2 linked regions of the Methylomagnum ishizawai genome follow. The protein of the gene in region 2 interacts with the protein of the main gene of each other region in a pairwise test. Links are inferred from orthologs where the notes say so. Each region holds a gene or a part of one and is shown on either strand. Other genes may lie near its edges.

Region 1 (3,202 bases), 740 kb from region 2 along the record:
TAACGCGCCAGTTGGCGGGCGACATATTCGGTGTTCTCGCCGCGCTTCTCGACCTTGAGGAACACGTGTTCGCCTTCGCCGGAAGGCGCGAAGCCCAGGATTTCCTCGACCATGAAATCTTCCGGCGCGGCTTTCAGGGTGGCGGTGCCGACGGGACCGCCGTGGGCGTAGGGCAGGGGGGCGGGCATGTTCATCAAACCGGCACCTTGTGCAGCAAGGCCACGGCATAGGACGAAATCCCTTCGCCCCGGCCCTCGAAACCCATGCCTTCGGTGGTGGTGGCCTTGACGTTCACGGCGTCCACGCCGATTTCGAGGTCGGCGGCGATGTGTTCGCGCATCTTGGGGATATGCGGGGCCATTTTGGGGGCTTGGGCCACGAGGGTGACATCGACATTGCCGACCGCGTAGCCCAATTCCTTGAGCTTGGCCATGACGTTGCGGACCAGGATGCGGCTGTCGATCCCCTTGTAGGCGGCGTCGGTGTCCGGGAAATGCTTGCCAATATCGCCCAGGGCCGCCGCGCCCAACAGGGCGTCGCACAGCGCGTGCAGGGCCACGTCGCCGTCGGAATGCGCCGCCATGCCGTGGATGAAGGGGATTTTGACCCCGCCGATGACGATATGGTCGCCCGCCTTGAATTTGTGGGCGTCGTAGCCCTGGCCTATGCGCAACATTGTTTTATTCCCGGTTTTCGGATGGGTTGATAAGCTGGGCGTCTCCCGGTTCCTGGGAGAGGATTGAAACCATGTAAAAAACGGCCAGGGGCAAATCCTCGGGCCGGGTGATTTTGAGGTTGTCGGGCCGTCCCTCGACCAGCTTGGGACGCAAGCCCTTGAGTTCGATGGCGCTGGCTTCGTCGGTGACGACCCAGCCGTTTTGCGCCGCTGCTTCCAATGCCCCGCGTAACAGCCCGTAGCGGAACATCTGCGGGGTCAGCGCCCGCCAGACCCGGCCGCGGTCCACGGTGCCGGTGATATGGCCCGCCTCCACGCTTTTCAGGGTGTCGCTGACCGGCAGCCCTAGGATGCCGCCGACGGGGTCGTCCTTGAGCGTCGCCATCAGCTTTTCCACATCGGTTCGGGCGAGGCAGGGCCGGGCGGCGTCGTGGACCAAGACCCAATCATCGGGATCGGCCTCGTTTTCCAAGCTACGGAGTCCCGACAGCACCGAGTCGGCGCGTTCCTTGCCGCCGGGGGCGCGGCGGATTTTGGGGTGGGTGGCGCAGGGGAGGTCGGGCCAATAGCCGTCGTCGTGGCCCAGTGCGACCGCGATGCCGGAAAAAGCCTCGACGCTCAATAGCCGTTCCAGGGTGTGTTGCAGGACGGGCTTGCCCAGGACTTCGAGATATTGCTTGGGCACATCCGCGCCCATGCGCTTGCCGACACCGGCGGCGGGGACGACGGCCCAGAAACGGGGGGCGTTATTTGAAATCATTGGGGCGGTGGGTGGGGCGGTCAATGCTTCGGTTTTGCCGGGCCATGGGCCGGGGTGGTTTTCTCCGGCGGCGGCAAGGGATGCGGCTTCTCGAACACCTGCACGAAGGTCTCGCCCTCCTTGACCATGCCCAATTCCTGGCGGGCGCGTTCCTCGATGGCGTCGGTGCCTTCCTTCAAATCCTTCACATCGGCTTCGAGGGCGGCGTTGCGCTCGTGGAGCTTGTCGCCTTCCTCCTTGAGCTGCTCGATACGGGCTTGCAGTTCATGCAATTCGTAGATGCCGCCATCGCCGAACCACAAACGCCATTGCAGCAAGGCGACCAGCACCAGCAGAAAAATGATGAGCTTTTTCATGCCGGTGCCGGCCTTGGCTCAGCTTAGAACGCCCGCTTGAACGCGCTCTTGCCGGCGTAGACGGCCTTGTCGCCCAGTTCCGCCTCGATCTTCAGCAGGCGGTTGTACTTGGCGATGCGGTCGGAACGGCTCAGGGAGCCGGTCTTGATCTGGCCGGTGGAGGCGGCGACGGCCAAATCGGCGATGGTGCTGTCCTCGGTTTCGCCGGAGCGGTGCGACATCACGGTGGTGTAGCCCGCCGCCTGCGCCATGGCGATGGCTTCCAGGGTCTCGGTCAAGGTGCCGATCTGGTTGACCTTGATGAGGATGGAGTTGGCGATGCCCTTGTCGATGCCTTCCTTGAGGATTTTCGGGTTGGTCACGAACAAATCGTCGCCCACCAACTGGATGCGCGAGCCCAGTTTCTCGGTGAGGACTTTCCAGCCCGCCCAATCGCTTTCGTCCAGGCCGTCCTCGATGCTGATGATCGGGTACTTATCGACCCAGGAGGCGAAGAAGTCGGCGAATTCGCCGGAGGAGTATTTCTTGCCTTCGGATTCGAGGTCGTAGACGCCGTCCTTGTAGAACTCGGAAGCGGCGCAGTCTAGCCCTAGGAAGATATCCTTGCCCGCGGTATAGCCCGCGTTGCCGATGGCTTCCAGGATGACTTCGATGGCGGCTTCGTTGGAGGGCAGGTCGGGGGCGAAACCGCCCTCGTCGCCCACACCGGTGGCGAGGCCGCGCTGGCCCAGCACCTTTTTGAGGGCGTGGAACACTTCCGCGCCGTAGCGGATGGCTTCGCGGAAGTTGGGAGCGCCCACGGGCAGGATCATGAATTCCTGCATGTCCACGCTGTTATCGGCATGGGCACCGCCGTTGATGATGTTCATCATCGGCACCGGCAGGACGAACTCGCCGCCCTGGTGCAAATGGGCGTACAGCGGCTTACCGGCTTCGGTGGCGGCGGCGCGGGCCGAGGCCAGGGACACGCCGAGCAGGGCGTTGGCCCCCAAGCGGCCCTTGTTGTCGGTGCCGTCGGCTTCGATCATCTTGGCGTCGAGGCCGGCCTGGTCGGCGGCGTCGAGGCCCAGCACGGCTGTACGCAGTTCGCCGTTGACGTTGGCGACCGCCTTGGTGACGCCCTTGCCCAGGTAGCGGGCCTTGTCGCCGTCGCGCAGTTCGATGGCTTCGCGGGAGCCGGTGGAGGCGCCGGACGGCACCATGGAGGTACCGATGGCACCGGATTCCAGGACGACATCCACGGCCACGGTCGGGTTGCCGCGGGAGTCGAGGACTTCGAGGGCTTTCACTTCTACGATTTTGCTCATGTTGGCTCCATGATGGGTTGCGGGAATAACGTTAAAGTTCTGCTCCGGCCATTGGGTAATGGCGGCGTTCCTATTCGCCGATGAAATGGCCGGGCAGGGTGGC
Region 2 (3,319 bases):
GCCGCCGGCACAAGCCCGCACTCGATTGATAAGCCATTGAATATCAAATAATTTCAATAGTCCCCCCGATCCCAAACAGCCAACACCACCGTAACAACGCGGTCATGAAAAATATATTCCATACATCGTCTTGACTTGCCTGCGGTAGGTTTCTATATTCCCGTGCGAGTGGCGAAAAGTGGAGAAAAATGGGGCTGTATGGCGATAAGGGGGTTTTTTGTTTCGTGGCGTCAGTTCCATCCACCTGGACGACAAGGGGCGCTTGGCCGTCCCCACCCGCTACCGGGCCGAATTGGACGAATGCTGCGACAACCAATTAGTCGTCACGGTCGGCCTGGATAAGTGCCTGTTGCTCTACCCCCTCCCGGAATTCGAAGACATCGAACGCAAGCTCGTCAAACTCCCCGCCTTGAACAAACAGGCCAAACGATTGCAACGCTTACTGATCGGCCACGCCGCCGAGTGCCAACTGGATAGCCAAGGGCGGTGCTTGATCCCGGAACCTTTGCGTAGGTTCGCCCTGCTCGAAAAGCGCGTCGCCCTGGTCGGCCAGGGCAACAAATTCGAGCTATGGGACGAGGACACCTGGAACCGCAGCCGCGACGAATGGATCGAGGCGGAACGGCTCGGCGACGACGAAGACTTGCCGCCCGAACTCGGCACCTTGTCCCTGTGAGCGCCGGGGATTCGCCGCACACGCCGGTGATGTTGCGCGAGGCCGTGGCGGGGCTGGCCCCCGAGCGCGGCGGTTATTTCGTCGATGGCACCTTCGGGCGCGGCGGGCATACGGCGGCGCTCCTGGCCCGGCTCGGCAGCCAAGACCGCCTGCTCGCGCTGGACAAAGACCCGGACGCGCTGGCCTCGCCCGAAGCCCTGGCCTTGCGGGCCGATCCCCGCTTGGAACTGGTCCATGGCAGCTTCGCCCAGCTCGCGGCATTCATCGCGGAGCGGGGCCGGCCCGGACAAGTGGCGGGCGTCCTCATGGACCTAGGGGTGTCCTCGCCCCAACTCGACGAGGCCGGGCGCGGCTTCAGCTTCATGCGCGACGGCCCGCTCGATATGCGGATGGACACGGGCCGGGGCATCACCGCCGCCGAATGGCTGGCCGATGTCTCCGAGAACGAACTGATACAGGTCTTGCGGGATTACGGCGAAGAACGCTACGCCCGGCGCATCGCCCAAGCCCTCGTGGCGCGGCGACGCTCCAACCCACCGCTCTCGACCACGGCGGAACTGGCCGGACTGATCGCCGCCGCCGTGCCGACCCGCGAAAAGGGCAAACACCCGGCCACCCGGAGTTTCCAAGCCATCAGGATTCATATCAACCATGAACTCGAAGAACTCGAAGCGGGTTTGCGGCAAGCCTTGGAAATCTTGCGACCGGGGGGGCGCATGGCGGTGATTGCATTCCATTCCCTGGAAGACCGGATCGTGAAGCGCTTCATGCGCGACGAGTCGCGCAGTGGCGGCTCCACGCCCATGCCGTGGCCCGCGCCGGACGAACGCGCCCCGAAATTGGCCCGGATCGGCAAGGCCGTCCTGCCGAGCGCCGAAGAAACCGCCGCGAACCCCAGGGCGCGCAGCGCGGTACTCCGGATCGCCGAGCGGCTTCCGGCATGAGGACCCTATTGGTGCTGGTCGCCGTAGCCGTGGCCTCCGCCCTGGGCGTGGTGTACACGAAATACCGCTCGCGCATGTTGTTCGCCGAGGTCCAGCGGTTGGAGCAAGCCCTCGACGCCTACGACGAGGAATGGGGCCAATTGCAGTTGGAGCAAAACACCTTCGCCGAACACAGCCGCATCGAAAAAATGGCCCGCGCCCGCCTGGGCATGGTGCTGCCCGCCCGTGAATCGACCCTTTACATCAACCCTTAGACGAGTCGCGCCGACATGCGAATCATCCAACCGAACGTGGTGAAAGAAGACGATTACAGCGGTCGCTGGCGCTTCCTGCTCATGCTGATCCTGTGCGCCATGACCGTCTTGATCGGGCGGGCGGTCTTCCTGCAAGTGCTGGACCGGCAGTTCCTCAAACAGCAAGGGGATTTGCGCCATGTCGGCATCCTGCCCGTGCCCGCCCACCGGGGCCGTATCATCGACCGCAACGGCGAATTGCTGGCGGTCAGCACCCCGGTGAAATCGATCTGGATCAACCCCAAGGAATTCCTCAAGACCGAAGTCACCCATGAACAACTGAAGGCCCTGGCCGATCTGGTGGGCATGTCGGTCAAGGAGATCAAGCAGCGCATCGGCCAGGACGACCACCGCGGTTTCGTCTATATCAAGCGGCGCATGAACCCGGAACTGGTCGATCAAGCCATGGCGCTGGGCATCCCCGGCATCTACGACGAACGCGAATACCGCCGCTACTACCCGACCGGCGAAGTGACCGCCCACCTGCTGGGTTTCACCGATATCGAGGACAAGGGCCAGGAAGGCATGGAACTCGGCTTCGACGCCTCGTTGCGCGGCACCGATGGCGCGAAGCGCATCATCCGCGATGGCAAGCGCCGCATCATCGAAGACCTGGAAAACATCCGCCTGCCGGTGCCGGGGAAGGATTTGACCCTGAGCATCGACGAGCGCCTGCAATATCTAGCCTACCGCGAACTGAAAAAAGCGGTCATGCAGCACCGCGCCCGTTCGGGCTCCTTGGTCTTGCTGGACAGCCAGACCGGCGAAGTCCTGGCCATGGTCAACCAGCCCTCCTACAACCCCAACAGCCGGGGCAAGCTCAAGGGCAATCCCTCCCGCAACCGGGCCATCACCGATTTGTACGAGCCGGGCTCCACCATGAAGCCCTTCGCCGTGGCCTGCGCCCTGGAACTCGGCCTGACCCATCCCAACACCGTCTATAGCACGGCGGGCGGCCAGATGCGGGTCGGCCACAACATCGTCAAGGATGTCCACAGCTATGGCAGCCTGGATGTGACCGGCATCCTGCAAAAATCCAGCAACGTGGGCGTCACCAAGATCGCCCTCAGCGTGCCGCCCAAGAAATTCTGGGCCTTCTACAACAATCTCGGCTTCGGCCAGCCTTTGGACAGCGGCTTTCCCGGCGAGGCCCATGGCCGTTTGTCCGACTACCAGGGTTGGAACGCCTTCGAGCAGGCCACCCTGTCCTTCGGCTATGGCGTGTCCACTTCCACCGCGCAACTGGCCCGCGCCTATAGCTCCCTGGCCAACGACGGCGTGATCCCCATGGTCAGCCTGCTCAAGCGCGACACCCCGCCGGAAGCCCACCGCATCATGTCGGCCAAGACCGCCACCACGGTCCGCACCATGCTGGAAAGCGTGGTCTCCACCGGCGGCACCGCGCA

What was found.
Region 1: the proteins of ftsL (region 2) and ftsB interact in binary tests that used the Escherichia coli proteins (3 or more experiments, as listed by UniProt). The link is inferred for Methylomagnum ishizawai from one-to-one orthologs.

The regions. Positions count from the first base shown.
Region 1 is NZ_AP019783.1:1,474,617-1,477,818, forward strand. What follows is about bases 125-3,007. They hold ftsB (cell division protein FtsB), read right to left. Parts: upstream 1,793-3,007; coding sequence 1,457-1,792; downstream 125-1,456. Other genes in these bases: truD (tRNA pseudouridine(13) synthase TruD), read right to left, coding at 125-194; ispF (2-C-methyl-D-erythritol 2,4-cyclodiphosphate synthase), read right to left, coding at 194-676; ispD (2-C-methyl-D-erythritol 4-phosphate cytidylyltransferase), read right to left, coding at 681-1,436; eno (phosphopyruvate hydratase), read right to left, coding at 1,816-3,007. Also shown: more of truD, read right to left, coding at 1-124; more of eno, read right to left, coding at 3,008-3,099. UniProt on the Escherichia coli protein: Essential cell division protein. May link together the upstream cell division proteins, which are predominantly cytoplasmic, with the downstream cell division proteins, which are predominantly periplasmic.
Region 2 is NZ_AP019783.1:734,161-737,479, reverse strand. Bases 246-3,245 are described here. They hold ftsL (cell division protein FtsL), read left to right. Parts: upstream 246-1,616; coding sequence 1,617-1,874; downstream 1,875-3,245. Other genes in these bases: K5658_RS03245 (peptidoglycan D,D-transpeptidase FtsI family protein), read left to right, coding at 1,890-3,245; rsmH (16S rRNA (cytosine(1402)-N(4))-methyltransferase RsmH), read left to right, coding at 673-1,620; mraZ (division/cell wall cluster transcriptional repressor MraZ), read left to right, coding at 246-676. In the rest of the region: more of mraZ, read left to right, coding at 218-245; more of K5658_RS03245, read left to right, coding at 3,246-3,319. UniProt on the Escherichia coli protein: Essential cell division protein. May link together the upstream cell division proteins, which are predominantly cytoplasmic, with the downstream cell division proteins, which are predominantly periplasmic.